Linked DNA regions of Oceanicoccus sp. KOV_DT_Chl. The protein of the gene in region 1 interacts with the protein of each later gene in a pairwise test. Links are inferred from orthologs where the notes say so. Each region holds a gene or a part of one and is shown on either strand. Other genes may lie near its edges.

Region 1 (7,947 bases):
CTGGTGTTAGAGTGATATTGATATGGGCGCGACCACCACTAAAGCTGGCGTCCGAGCGATAATTGATATGTGCCCTTCCAAACAGCGATAGCGCGCTTGCCAGTCGTGAGAATTCCAAATCATCGATGCTTTTCAGTTGGCCGAATTGGCGGTAGTGATCTAACAGTTTATTGATTTGTGACTCAGTCAGGGTTTGCCTGGCTTCGTCCGATAAATATTTTAATAGTGCTTCGCGTCGCCATTGGCTGAGCTCTTGTAACATGTTTTCTGCTACCGGTTTGGCGTGGCGGTCATAGAAGTCCTGCTGTTCGCCGGTGTAAAAATACAAGCCAACGCAGAGTATTAATAACACCAGCGTGGCCATACGTAAGTTGTCAGTGTTCAAGGGCTTTCCTGATTAGGCTTATTGTTAAGGCTGAAACCTGAGCTGGCTTTTGTCTCAGCTAAAAACTGCTATGATAAACGCCAAGCGAAATAATAAATACATCCGCAGGTAGAGAAAATTTATGGCCACCTCAAGAGAGCAGTTTGGTTCGCGCATTGGCTTTATCTTAGCGGCAGCAGGCTCTGCTGTAGGTATTGGCAATCTGGTGGGGTTTCCGGTAGCAGCGGCAAAAAATGGCGGTGGTGCTTTCTTATTGGTCTATGCCCTGTTTGTGTTCTTTGTGTGTTTGCCGGTCATGTTGGCCGAATTGTCAGTCGGTCGTCACTCCAAAAAGATCCGCTTGGGGCGTACCGAACTCTGTCGCCGGGCTCTTCGCTATGGCCTTTGGCCGGTTGGCTGGTGGTGATCACCCCTTATATGATTGCCGTGTTTTATATGGTGATTACGGTTTGGTTTTTGGTTATTTGTGTGAAGCAGTGATAGGTAATCTGGACCTATTAGCTGACCCTGATACCTTTGGCACCTTTATTAACAGTAATAAAGTGTTTGTGTACTTTGTTGTTGTGGCGGTTATGGTAAATGGTATTTTACTTGGCGGCGTTAAGGGAGGCATTGAGCGCGCCGCGAAAATTTTGATGCCGACGCTATTTGTGATGTTGATTGCCCTGGTGTTGTTTGTGCTGACTTTAGATAACGCTTTTGCCGGAGTGACGTATTATCTGGTGCCTGACTTTAGTAAAATCAATGCTGGAGTCATTAATGGCGCGCTATCCCAGGCCTTTTTTTCGCTCTCGCTGGGTATGGGGATTATGATTACCTATGGCTCATATATGTCGCGAAGTGAAAGCGTCGCTAACTCGGCCAAGTTTGTCGCTTTGATGGATACGGGCGTAGCTTTTGCTGCGGGCTTATTGATTATTCCTGCCATTTTCTCGTTTAACCCTGCAACCAATACCGCTGATTTAAGTGATTCGTCAGTTGGCTTGATCTTCAGTTTTCTGCCTAAAATATTTTTGGCGCTACAGGCGACGATTGGCTATGTGGGGGCGAGCGCGGTAGCAGCGTTATTTTTCTTATTGGTGTTCTTCGCGGCACTGACCTCGCTGGTCTCGATTACGGAAGTACCTACCTCAACGTTGGTAGGAGAGAAAGGTTATTCGCGCCCCAAGGCATTGCTGGTGTTAAGTGCCTCTATGGCGATGTTAACTTTTGCCTGTATTTTATCGTTTGGCCGGGTTGACGGGTTAACCAGTTTGGTGAGTTATGCCGGGGTCAGTAAATCACTCTTTGATGTCATTATTGATGTATTTTATGACACGGTGCTGCCATTAAATGGCCTCCTGGTCTGCTTGTTTGTGATTTACCGGTGGCGGCAGCACAATTTCAATGCTGAGCTGGAAGTGGGTGATGATGGTTATAAGGGCTCCTGGATTGAGCGCTATGTTAATTTTGCCTTGAGCACCTTTATTCCGGTGATTTTGTTACTGGTGTTTATCAATACTGTGCTGCTTAAGTACTGGGGCTTCAGCCTGATTGGTTAAAAAGCCAGGGTTTGAACCTGGGTACTAGCAGGGGCAATTGTCACCTTCCTCCTATTTCCTTCTATACAGATTCCGCGATGTTGGTCTATTTATCCGCAGTTTAGCGAAATAAGGGTTAATCCTTAACCCACTCCGCAAGCAATTGATGTATAATCCGCCACCTTTTTTACCCTGCCATCTATTCAGGAACTTCCACAGGTAACTCCCAGTGATTGAAAAACTTCGTAATATCGCCATTATTGCCCACGTTGACCACGGTAAAACCACCTTGGTAGACAAACTATTGTCCCAGTCCGGTACCCTGGATCGCCGCGATGAAGGCTCCGAGCGCGTGATGGATTCCAACGATCAGGAAAAAGAGCGCGGTATCACCATCCTCGCCAAAAATACCGCCATTGAGTGGAATGGCTACCATATCAACATCGTAGACACCCCTGGGCACGCCGATTTCGGTGGTGAAGTAGAGCGGGTGTTATCGATGGTAGATTGCGTACTGCTGCTGGTTGATGCGGTCGATGGCCCAATGCCGCAAACCCGTTTTGTTACCTCCAAGGCTTTCGAGCAGGGTTTGAACCCGATTGTTGTTATCAATAAAGTAGATCGCCCGGGTGCTCGCCCTGATTGGGTGATGGATCAGGTGTTTGATTTATTTGATCGTCTAGGTGCAACTGACGAGCAGTTGGACTTCCCGGTTATATACGCCTCCGCCCTGAACGGTATTGCCGGTTTGGATGTGGACGATATGGCTGAGGACATGACCCCGTTATTTCAGTTGGTGGTTGATCAGGTTAAGCCGCCAGCTGTTGATGTTAATGGCACTTTCCAGATGCAGGTATCCGCATTGGATTACTCTAGCTATGTTGGTGTTATCGGTGTCGGTCGGATCGCTCGCGGATCGCTCAAGCCTAATCAGCAAGTGATAGTAGTGGGCGCTGATGGCAAAGAGAAAAAAGGCAAAGTCCTCAAGGTCATGGGCTATTTGGGCCTTGAGCGTATCGAAGTGGCAGAAGCCAGTGCTGGCGATATTGTTTGTATTACCGGTATCGAAGGCCTAAGTATTTCCGATACCTTATGTGATCCCGCAGCCGTTGAAGCTTTGCCTGCGTTAAGCGTAGATGAGCCAACAGTGAGCATGACGTTTCAGGTTAACGATTCACCGTTCGCTGGTAAAGAAGGTAAGTTTGTCACTTCGCGCAATATTAAAGATCGCTTGGAGCAGGAATTAATTCACAACGTGGCGTTGCGAGTAGAGACCGGTGATACGCCGGATAAATTTAAAGTCTCTGGCCGTGGTGAATTGCATTTATCAGTGTTAATTGAATCCATGCGTCGCGAAGGTTATGAGCTGGGTGTATCGCGTCCGGAAGTTATCCAACGTGAAGTCGATGGTGAAATCCAGGAGCCTTATGAGCAAGTGGTAATTGATGTAGAAGATCAGCATCAAGGTTCCATTATGGAAGAGCTGGGGTTGCGTAAAGCTGAAATGACTAATATGGAACCCGACGGTAAAGGTCGAGTTAAATTGGAATTTATGATTCCTTCGCGCGGCTTAATTGGTTTCCGTTCGCAGTTTTTAACCATGACCTCAGGTTCAGGCATTTTAACCAGTATTTTTGATCACTATGGCCCAGTAAAAATTGGTGAAGTGGTTAGTCGTCAAAATGGTGTGATGGTTTCTATGGTTACCGGCAAGACGGCAAGCTTTTCATTATTTAATTTGCAGGATCGTGGACGTATGTTCCTTGGCCATGCGGTAGAAATTTATGAAGGACAAGTAGTAGGTTTGCACTCGCGCAGCAACGATTTGGCGGTTAACCCGACCAAAGGTAAGCAGCTGACTAACGTACGTGCTTCAGGCACCGACGAAGCGTTAACCTTGGTGCCGCCAGTCAAACACACCTTGGAACAGGCGTTAGAATTTATTGAAGATGATGAACTGGTAGAAGTTACGCCAGTCAGCATTCGTATTCGTAAAAAATTACTGACGGAAAATGCGCGCAAGCGTGCCGGTAATGCCAAGTAATTAGCGTGTTGATTGCCACTGTTGTGGCAACCTTTTTAAGATAGCGTTATTCCTGTGAAAACGGGAATCAATGGTTTGGAGTAATGAGTCGCTAGGCTTATTAATTCAGGCCATTTTTTTTGCCTGTGAGTTTAATTTATTATCACCAGCACCGCTAAACAAATGATTAGCACGCCAAAAAGTTTCTCCAATTTATCACTATAACCGGTAAACATTGCCATTACTTGCGGTCTGGATACGGCGCTGGCGACCAAGCAATACCACGCCGCATCAATCGTTGCGGCAGTGCCCGCCATCATCAGCTTTTCTGATAGGTCTGCTTGCTCGCTAACAAATTGACTAAATAGTGCGAGAAAAAACAAGGCGACTTTGGGGTTCAGGATGGCGATTGAAAAACCGACCCTGAAACTACGGCTTAAGGTTTCAGTGTGGTAGCTAGCTTGCTGGTTGTGTGGTGCCGGAGGAGTCTGGTTCGGTAACAGGCCTAAAGCCTTAAATCCAAGGTAGAGTAAAAAGCCTGCCCCAAGAATTTTCAAGCCGCTAAACACTGCCGGGTTTTGCGTAATTACAACGGCCAAACCTAGCGCTGCCAGTAATGCGTAACAAGCAATGCCCAGACCGTGAGCTATGGCCGCGACGATCCCGTGTTGACGATTACTTTTAGCGGTAATTTGGATAATCACCGCCAGGCTCGGCCCTGGGCTCATAGCACCGAGAGCGCAGAGTGTGAGTAGGGATAGCCAAGTGGTGGTGGTCATAGTGAATTCTGAGTTGAGATGTAATTGGCTAGGTTTTCGGCCGGTAGCGAGCTGTAGTAGCTATTGAGCGCTTGTGGTTCGATATTATGCACCAAAATACCCCATAAATTTGCTTATTTAATGAGCTGAATCTACTTTTTAAGGAGTCGGTCATTAAGTGCCGGCAACATAATATTAATGGGGGAGACAAATATGAATACAAAAAAATGGGTGAAAGCCTTATTGCCTGCTGCAATAGTTGCAGTTTATTCAGGAGGCGTAGCGGCGGAGCGAGCCACTATTGAAGAGGTGTTGGTAACAGCGACCAAGCGCAGCACTTCAATTAAGGACGTGCCATTCTCAATTAATGCGCAAACTCAGCAAGATATCCAGCGGGCTGGTGCCGGTAGTCTTGAGGACTTGGCGAGAAATGTGGCAGGTTTGAGTATTCAAAATCTTGGGCCGGGCCAAAGTCAGGTATCTATCCGGGGTGTTTCTGCGGGGCAGGTAATCCGTGATCAACCTGGTGTAAAAGAGCAGGTCGGTATCTATTTAGATGAGTCAGTCATTTCTTTGTCGTTGTTTACTCCGGATTTCGATTTGTTTGACCTTAATCGAGTTGAAACCTTAAGAGGGCCACAGGGAACACTTTTTGGCTCCGGTTCGGTAGGGGGCACCGTTCGTTATATTACTAACCAGCCCACTTTTGAAAGCGTCGAAGGGCTAATTGAAGCGAACTTTCACACCGTGACTGATGGTGAAGAGGGCGGGCACTTCAAGGGCATGGTTAATATACCCATTAGCGACACCTTGGCAATGCGAGTGGTGGCTTATAATACCGAGTATGCAGGTTATATTGATGCGCTGGGTGAAAACGGTGCAAGGTCCAGAGATGTTAATGGCGGCACACGAACTGGTGGCCGGATAGCACTTAAATTTCAACCTACCGAAAGTTTAACTATTACCCCTCGTATTACCTATCAAGAGCTGGAATCTGATGGTTTCAATCGGCAAGAGGTTTTTAATTTATACGCTAACCCTTACACCACAACCCGCCCTGCGATCCAACTGGGTGAGCGCGAACAGTATCTTTTATTGGATGAAAAGTTCACCGATGAAACATTACTGGCGGATTTGGTGGTGGAAATTAATCTTGATGCTTTTGATATCACTTCGATAACAAGTTATACCGAACGGGATATTTTGGTCAGCCGTGATGCGAGCGCTTTAACGGGAAGTGTTTCGGTTGATGTCGGCATCCCTGATGCAGGGGTTTTGCTCCCTTCTAATTTGCGCGATACCACGGATTTAGAACAGCTGACACAAGAGGTTAGATTGAGCTCAAATGGTAATGGTGCATTGCAATGGCTGGTTGGAGCTTTTTATTCAGACACCGATAGGGAATATGAGCAACGTTTACCAACCCCCGGTTATGATGCATTTGCAGATGCAGCTTTGGGGCGGGCACCTCGGCAGGGGCTGCCAACGGTTTCCCGTTGAACTCACCTTATAATGCGGACTTACCCTACACATTCGAGCAGATCGCTGTGTTCGGGGAAGTGAATTACGATTTTTCCGAAAAGCTGCATGGTACTTTTGGCTTGCGTTGGTATGACTTTGAGGAAGAGCGGGAGTTTAATTCTGGCGGCTTTTTCTCTAACGGTGACAATGACTACGACAAGACTACCGCTGATGGTGTTAATCCTCGGGTCATGTTGAGTTACGACTTGACTGATGCCACCACGGTGAATAGCCAAATTTCGCAAGGCTTTCGTCAGGGCGGAGCGAATGATCCGTTGAATATTGGATTGTGCGGTGCTGATGATGTGGTGAATTTTGGTGGTAATCCAGAATATGATGAAGAAACCCTGACCAACTATGAAGTCGGTATTAAGTCGCAGTTAACCAGTACCTTCTCATTTAATGCCGCGGTCTTTTACGCCGATATAAAAGATTTACAAGTGACATTGGATGCCGGGTCTTGTTCTTCTCGAGTGGTTTTTAATGTTCCGGAAGCGCATACGGCAGGGGTTGAAGTTGAGTTGAATGCCCAGCCTATGGATGGATTGGATTTTTCAGTTGCAATGAGTGTTATAGAGTCTGAGTTTGATTCTACAATACCGAGCGCTAGCGGTGGAGCGTTAGGCGGTTTAGAGGATGGTAACAAACTTGCCTCTGTGCCTGAGTTTCAATTTGCTGCTACTGCGACATACAATTTCAATGCTGAAGCTATTGCTTATGGTGCAGAAGGATATATATCCGCGACCTTCCAGTATGTAGGAGAGAGAATTACGCAGCCAGGTGATCAAGTCTCCGGGGCTGGGGATTTCACTTCCGGCCTACCGTTTGGAGGAGCAACGGGCAATGAAGAAACCAATCTCGACCTTGAGCTGGATGCTTACCAGTTGATTAATTTAAGTGCGGGGATTATATCCGGTTCTTGGGAGACAGTGTTTTACATTAATAATATTGCCGATGAGAATGTGGATCTTTCTTTTGATCGTGAGCGCGGTGGTCGTGCACGATTGGGCTATAGAACCAATCAACCACGTACAATGGGGGTGACTGTTCGCAAGTCTTTCTAAGAACCAGCGACAATCGTATAAGGCGCCTTCGGGCGCCTTTTTTGTCTTCATTCCGCTGGTTACGCTAACTTTAGAGTAATGAATAAGTATAATGTGGGGATTGTGTGCGCAATATTTCACTGGCATCGTACTATAAGAATGAAAACAGGTAGTCAAACTATGGCATCCAGAGAACAATTCTCCTCCAAAACCGGTTTTGTCATGGCCGCTGCCGGTTCGGCAATCGGCTTGGGTAATATCTGGGGCTTTCCCACCCAAACCGCCAGCAACGGTGGTGCGGCTTTTGTGCTGGTTTATTTTGTTCTCGCTTTTTGTTTGGCCTATCCGGCGTTAATGGCGGAGTTGATTATTGGTCGGCATGCTCGCGCTAATGTGATGACGGCGTTGCGAGGTATCTCGACGGGTAAGTTTACCTATCGTCTGGGCACTGCGGTGGGCTGTTATGGTGTTATTACGGCAAGTTTGATTTTAAGTTTTTATGCCATCGTGGCGGGGTGGATGCTGGCTTTTTTGCTGGAATCTGTTTGTCAGATATTGGGTTGGTCTGACGTGAGCAAGTGGTTGGTGAGTTTTAGCTTTGAGCGCAATATTATATTTATGGCGCTGTTTATGATGTTGACTATATCGATCATTGCTAAAGGCGTTACCGGCGGGATTGAAAAGTGGTCGACTCGAT
Region 2 (2,984 bases), on another replicon or contig:
TTTATGCGCGCATGACTGTGCTTGGTAAAACCTTTGGACTGGTGACCTAAATAATCGTTAGTGGAAGGATGTTTAATCTGAATGGTAACCGGCACCCATTCCGTATCCACGGTATTGTCGCGAATAATAAAATTAAAACCAAACAACTGGTCTTGCTTTAACGGTACCGTGGCGGTCTGTTTCACCAAGCGGGAACTCACCACACTGGCATAACCTGCGGTGGTATCAGCTTTGAACTGGCTCTCTGATTTTTCTAATAATTGATAAATCCCAAAATCTTTAATTTGCAACGTTATCGGGAATACGATCTGCGCATCTATTGCGGCTTGCGCAGTGCCAATAGACAGCAAACACAGTAATAGTGTTAGAATCCGACGCAATACTAAACTACTGGCAAACCGCATTATTTTTCCTGATGCTTGATAAACCAGCACTGATGAATCTTCTTCGAACGGTGAAAATCTTTATCAAGAGACCAGTCAGATTTATTCTCGACACAGTAATCCGTTAATTGATCATTAGCGAGGCTGAATTTACGCTGGTTATTAGAGAAGATTAACAAGCCGTCGCGAGTTAATAACTTCATCGCATCATGGATTAAGGCCACATGATCACGCTGTATATCGAGAGTGGCATCCATTTTCTTGGAATTTGAAAACGTCGGCGGATCCAATAAGATCAAATCATAGCGATTGTCACAGGTTTTTACCCATTCCAGCACATCAGCCCGTATCATCCTGTGCTTGGTTTCACTAAAGCCATTTAACGCCATATTCTTACTGGCCCACTCCAGATAGGTACTGGAAAGATCAACACTATCAGTGAAGGTAGCGCCACCCATTGCCGCGTGCACACTCGCTGTAGCGGTATAACAAAAGAGATTTAAAAAACGATTGCCCTTAGCCAACTCCGCTATTTTTAAACGCACCGGCCGGTGATCTAGAAACAACCCTGTATCCAGATAGTCTTTCATATTCACCAGCAGTTTAGCCTGCCCTTCCCTTACCTCAAAAAAGTCGCCACTACTGTCTTGCTTTTGATATTGCTTCGCTCCTTTTTGTCGGGTGCGTTGCTTTAGTACCACATATTTTTCAGCGACATCCAATGCCTGCGGAATCGCCGACATCACCTCGCGCAACCGCTGTTCAGCAACGGCGGGATCAACACTAGCCGGTGCGCTGTATTCAGCAACATGCACCCAACCTTCATAATAATCTACCGCAACCGCGTATTCCGGCATATCCGCATCGTACAAACGATAGCAACTGACATTGTTATTTTTTGCCCATTTTTGTAACTGCTTGCGGTTTTTCCTTAAGCGATTGGCAAACATTTGCGCGCCATCCGACAATGGCTGAGGCACCGACGACTTCTCATCGCGCTCCGTTAATGCTCGACGATCTTCGACAAAGTATTCCGGCTGTACATCAAAGCTAAGTAATTTACTGGCAATCGCGCCATTAAAAAGCTGGTACTGTTTTTTATTTTTCAGCCCCATTTTTTTACCCAGCTCCGGGTTGCCGGTAAACACGCCCGCCTGCCAACCGACGAATTCTTTTTTCAGGGTTTGACCGAGATTGCGATACAAATGCAATAACGAAGACTCATCACCTAAACGCTCGCCATACGGTGGGTTGCAAATAACCAAACCGGAATCAATTTCAACATGGGTGGGTTTGGCAAAATCTGCCAATTCCTTGCGCAACACTCGAACTTTACCGTTCAAACCTGCGGCATCGATATTTTGCTGGGCGATATCAATAGCTTTAGGGCTTGCATCATAACCGCGGATTTCCGGCCATTGACGCTGGAGGGCGGCTTCTTTTAACGCCCTGGCTTCTTGTAATTCTGCATCCCAATATTTTGATTGATGGCCCAACCAACCATTAAAACCCCAGTAGCTGCGTAAAATACCCGGCGCAATATTGGCCGACATCATCGCGCCTTCAATGAGTAGCGTACCGGAACCACACATTGGGTCCAAAAGCGCGCCACCTCTGGCCGCTATACCTGACCAATTGGCCCGCATTAAAATCGCTGCCGCGAGGTTTTCCTTTAACGGCGCCGCCCCACCCTCTTGCCGATAACCACGACGGTGTAAGCTCTCTCCCGACAAATCCAGACTAGTAACTAATACACCCTTGGCAACACGAATATTGACGCGAATACCAGGGTGATCTTTATTTACATCCGGACGACGTTCAAACCGCTCGGTAAAATAATCAGCGATAGCGTCTTTGGCTTTTAAGGCGGCGAAATGAGGGTGCTTTAGACCCGGCATGGCGCCGGAGAAATCAATCGCAAAACTACCGTCAACAGCCAGGTGCTGCTCCCACGGCAGCGCTTTAACCGCTGCATACAAGTCATCGGTGTTACGACACTCATCTTGACTCAGTGGCATTAAAATACGGTTCGCCAATCGCGACCATAAACAACTGCGGTAAGCAATGCTCAACGGCCCGTCAAAATAAACCCCAGCCACAGTTTCTTTTACCTTGCTGGCCCCTAAAGAGCGTAATTCTTCCAACAACAGCGTCTCTAAACCTTTGGGACATGTGGCAAAGTACGCATAAGCGCTAACAGCTGGGTGGGACATATAAAGGAAACCTATCGAGTGTGGCTTAGATTATATAGTGCTAAACAACCCCGCTTTGAAGAATTTCAGGGAATAGCTCACATTTTAATCAAAGCTAAGTCTTTGTTTTTAATGATTAATCTAAAGCCGCCTGAGAAATTTATATCACTCGACTTGAATAGGAAAAATCAGTGGTCGACAGCCTTACAATGATTTGCTTAGATAAGGTTGTCAGCGCTGGCGAATTCTACCAAGTCCAGCCTGCAACCACTAACAATAATCTCTTACACAGGAACCAATTAAAATTATAAAGCTCTACCCATAAGCCATTGCTCGTCGCATAGACGATAAACCAGTGGTGTGAAACATGTTGTGTTAACGATAAATATCAAGAATGAGGCGTATTCTA

Evidence for each region.
Region 2: the proteins of typA (region 1) and rlmKL interact in binary tests that used the Escherichia coli proteins (3 or more experiments, as listed by UniProt). The link is inferred for Oceanicoccus sp. KOV_DT_Chl from one-to-one orthologs.

The regions. Positions count from the first base shown.
Region 1 is NZ_FQLF01000002.1:2,116,651-2,124,597, forward strand. The notes cover bases 1,545-4,541. They hold typA (translational GTPase TypA), read left to right. Parts: upstream 1,545-2,134; coding sequence 2,135-3,949; downstream 3,950-4,541. Other genes in these bases: UNITIG_RS13765 (sodium-dependent transporter), read left to right, coding at 1,545-1,926; UNITIG_RS13775 (LysE family translocator), read right to left, coding at 4,081-4,541. Also shown: UNITIG_RS13760 (hypothetical protein), read right to left, coding at 1-385; UNITIG_RS24400 (hypothetical protein), read left to right, coding at 507-791; more of UNITIG_RS13765, read left to right, coding at 763-1,544; more of UNITIG_RS13775, read right to left, coding at 4,542-4,707; UNITIG_RS24405 (TonB-dependent receptor), read left to right, coding at 4,900-6,186; UNITIG_RS24410 (TonB-dependent receptor), read left to right, coding at 6,183-7,271; UNITIG_RS13785 (sodium-dependent transporter), read left to right, coding at 7,431-7,947. UniProt on the Escherichia coli protein: A 50S ribosomal subunit assembly protein with GTPase and nucleotide-independent chaperone activity, required for 50S subunit assembly at low temperatures, may also play a role in translation.
Region 2 is NZ_FQLF01000007.1:82,870-85,853, forward strand. It holds rlmKL (bifunctional 23S rRNA (guanine(2069)-N(7))-methyltransferase RlmK/23S rRNA (guanine(2445)-N(2))-methyltransferase RlmL), read right to left. Parts: upstream 2,597-2,984; coding sequence 404-2,596; downstream 1-403. Other genes in the region: UNITIG_RS21600 (DUF3859 domain-containing protein), read right to left, coding at 1-404; rmf (ribosome modulation factor), read left to right, coding at 2,984-2,984. UniProt on the Escherichia coli protein: Specifically methylates the guanine in position 2445 (m2G2445) and the guanine in position 2069 (m7G2069) of 23S rRNA. Methylation occurs before assembly of 23S rRNA into 50S subunits.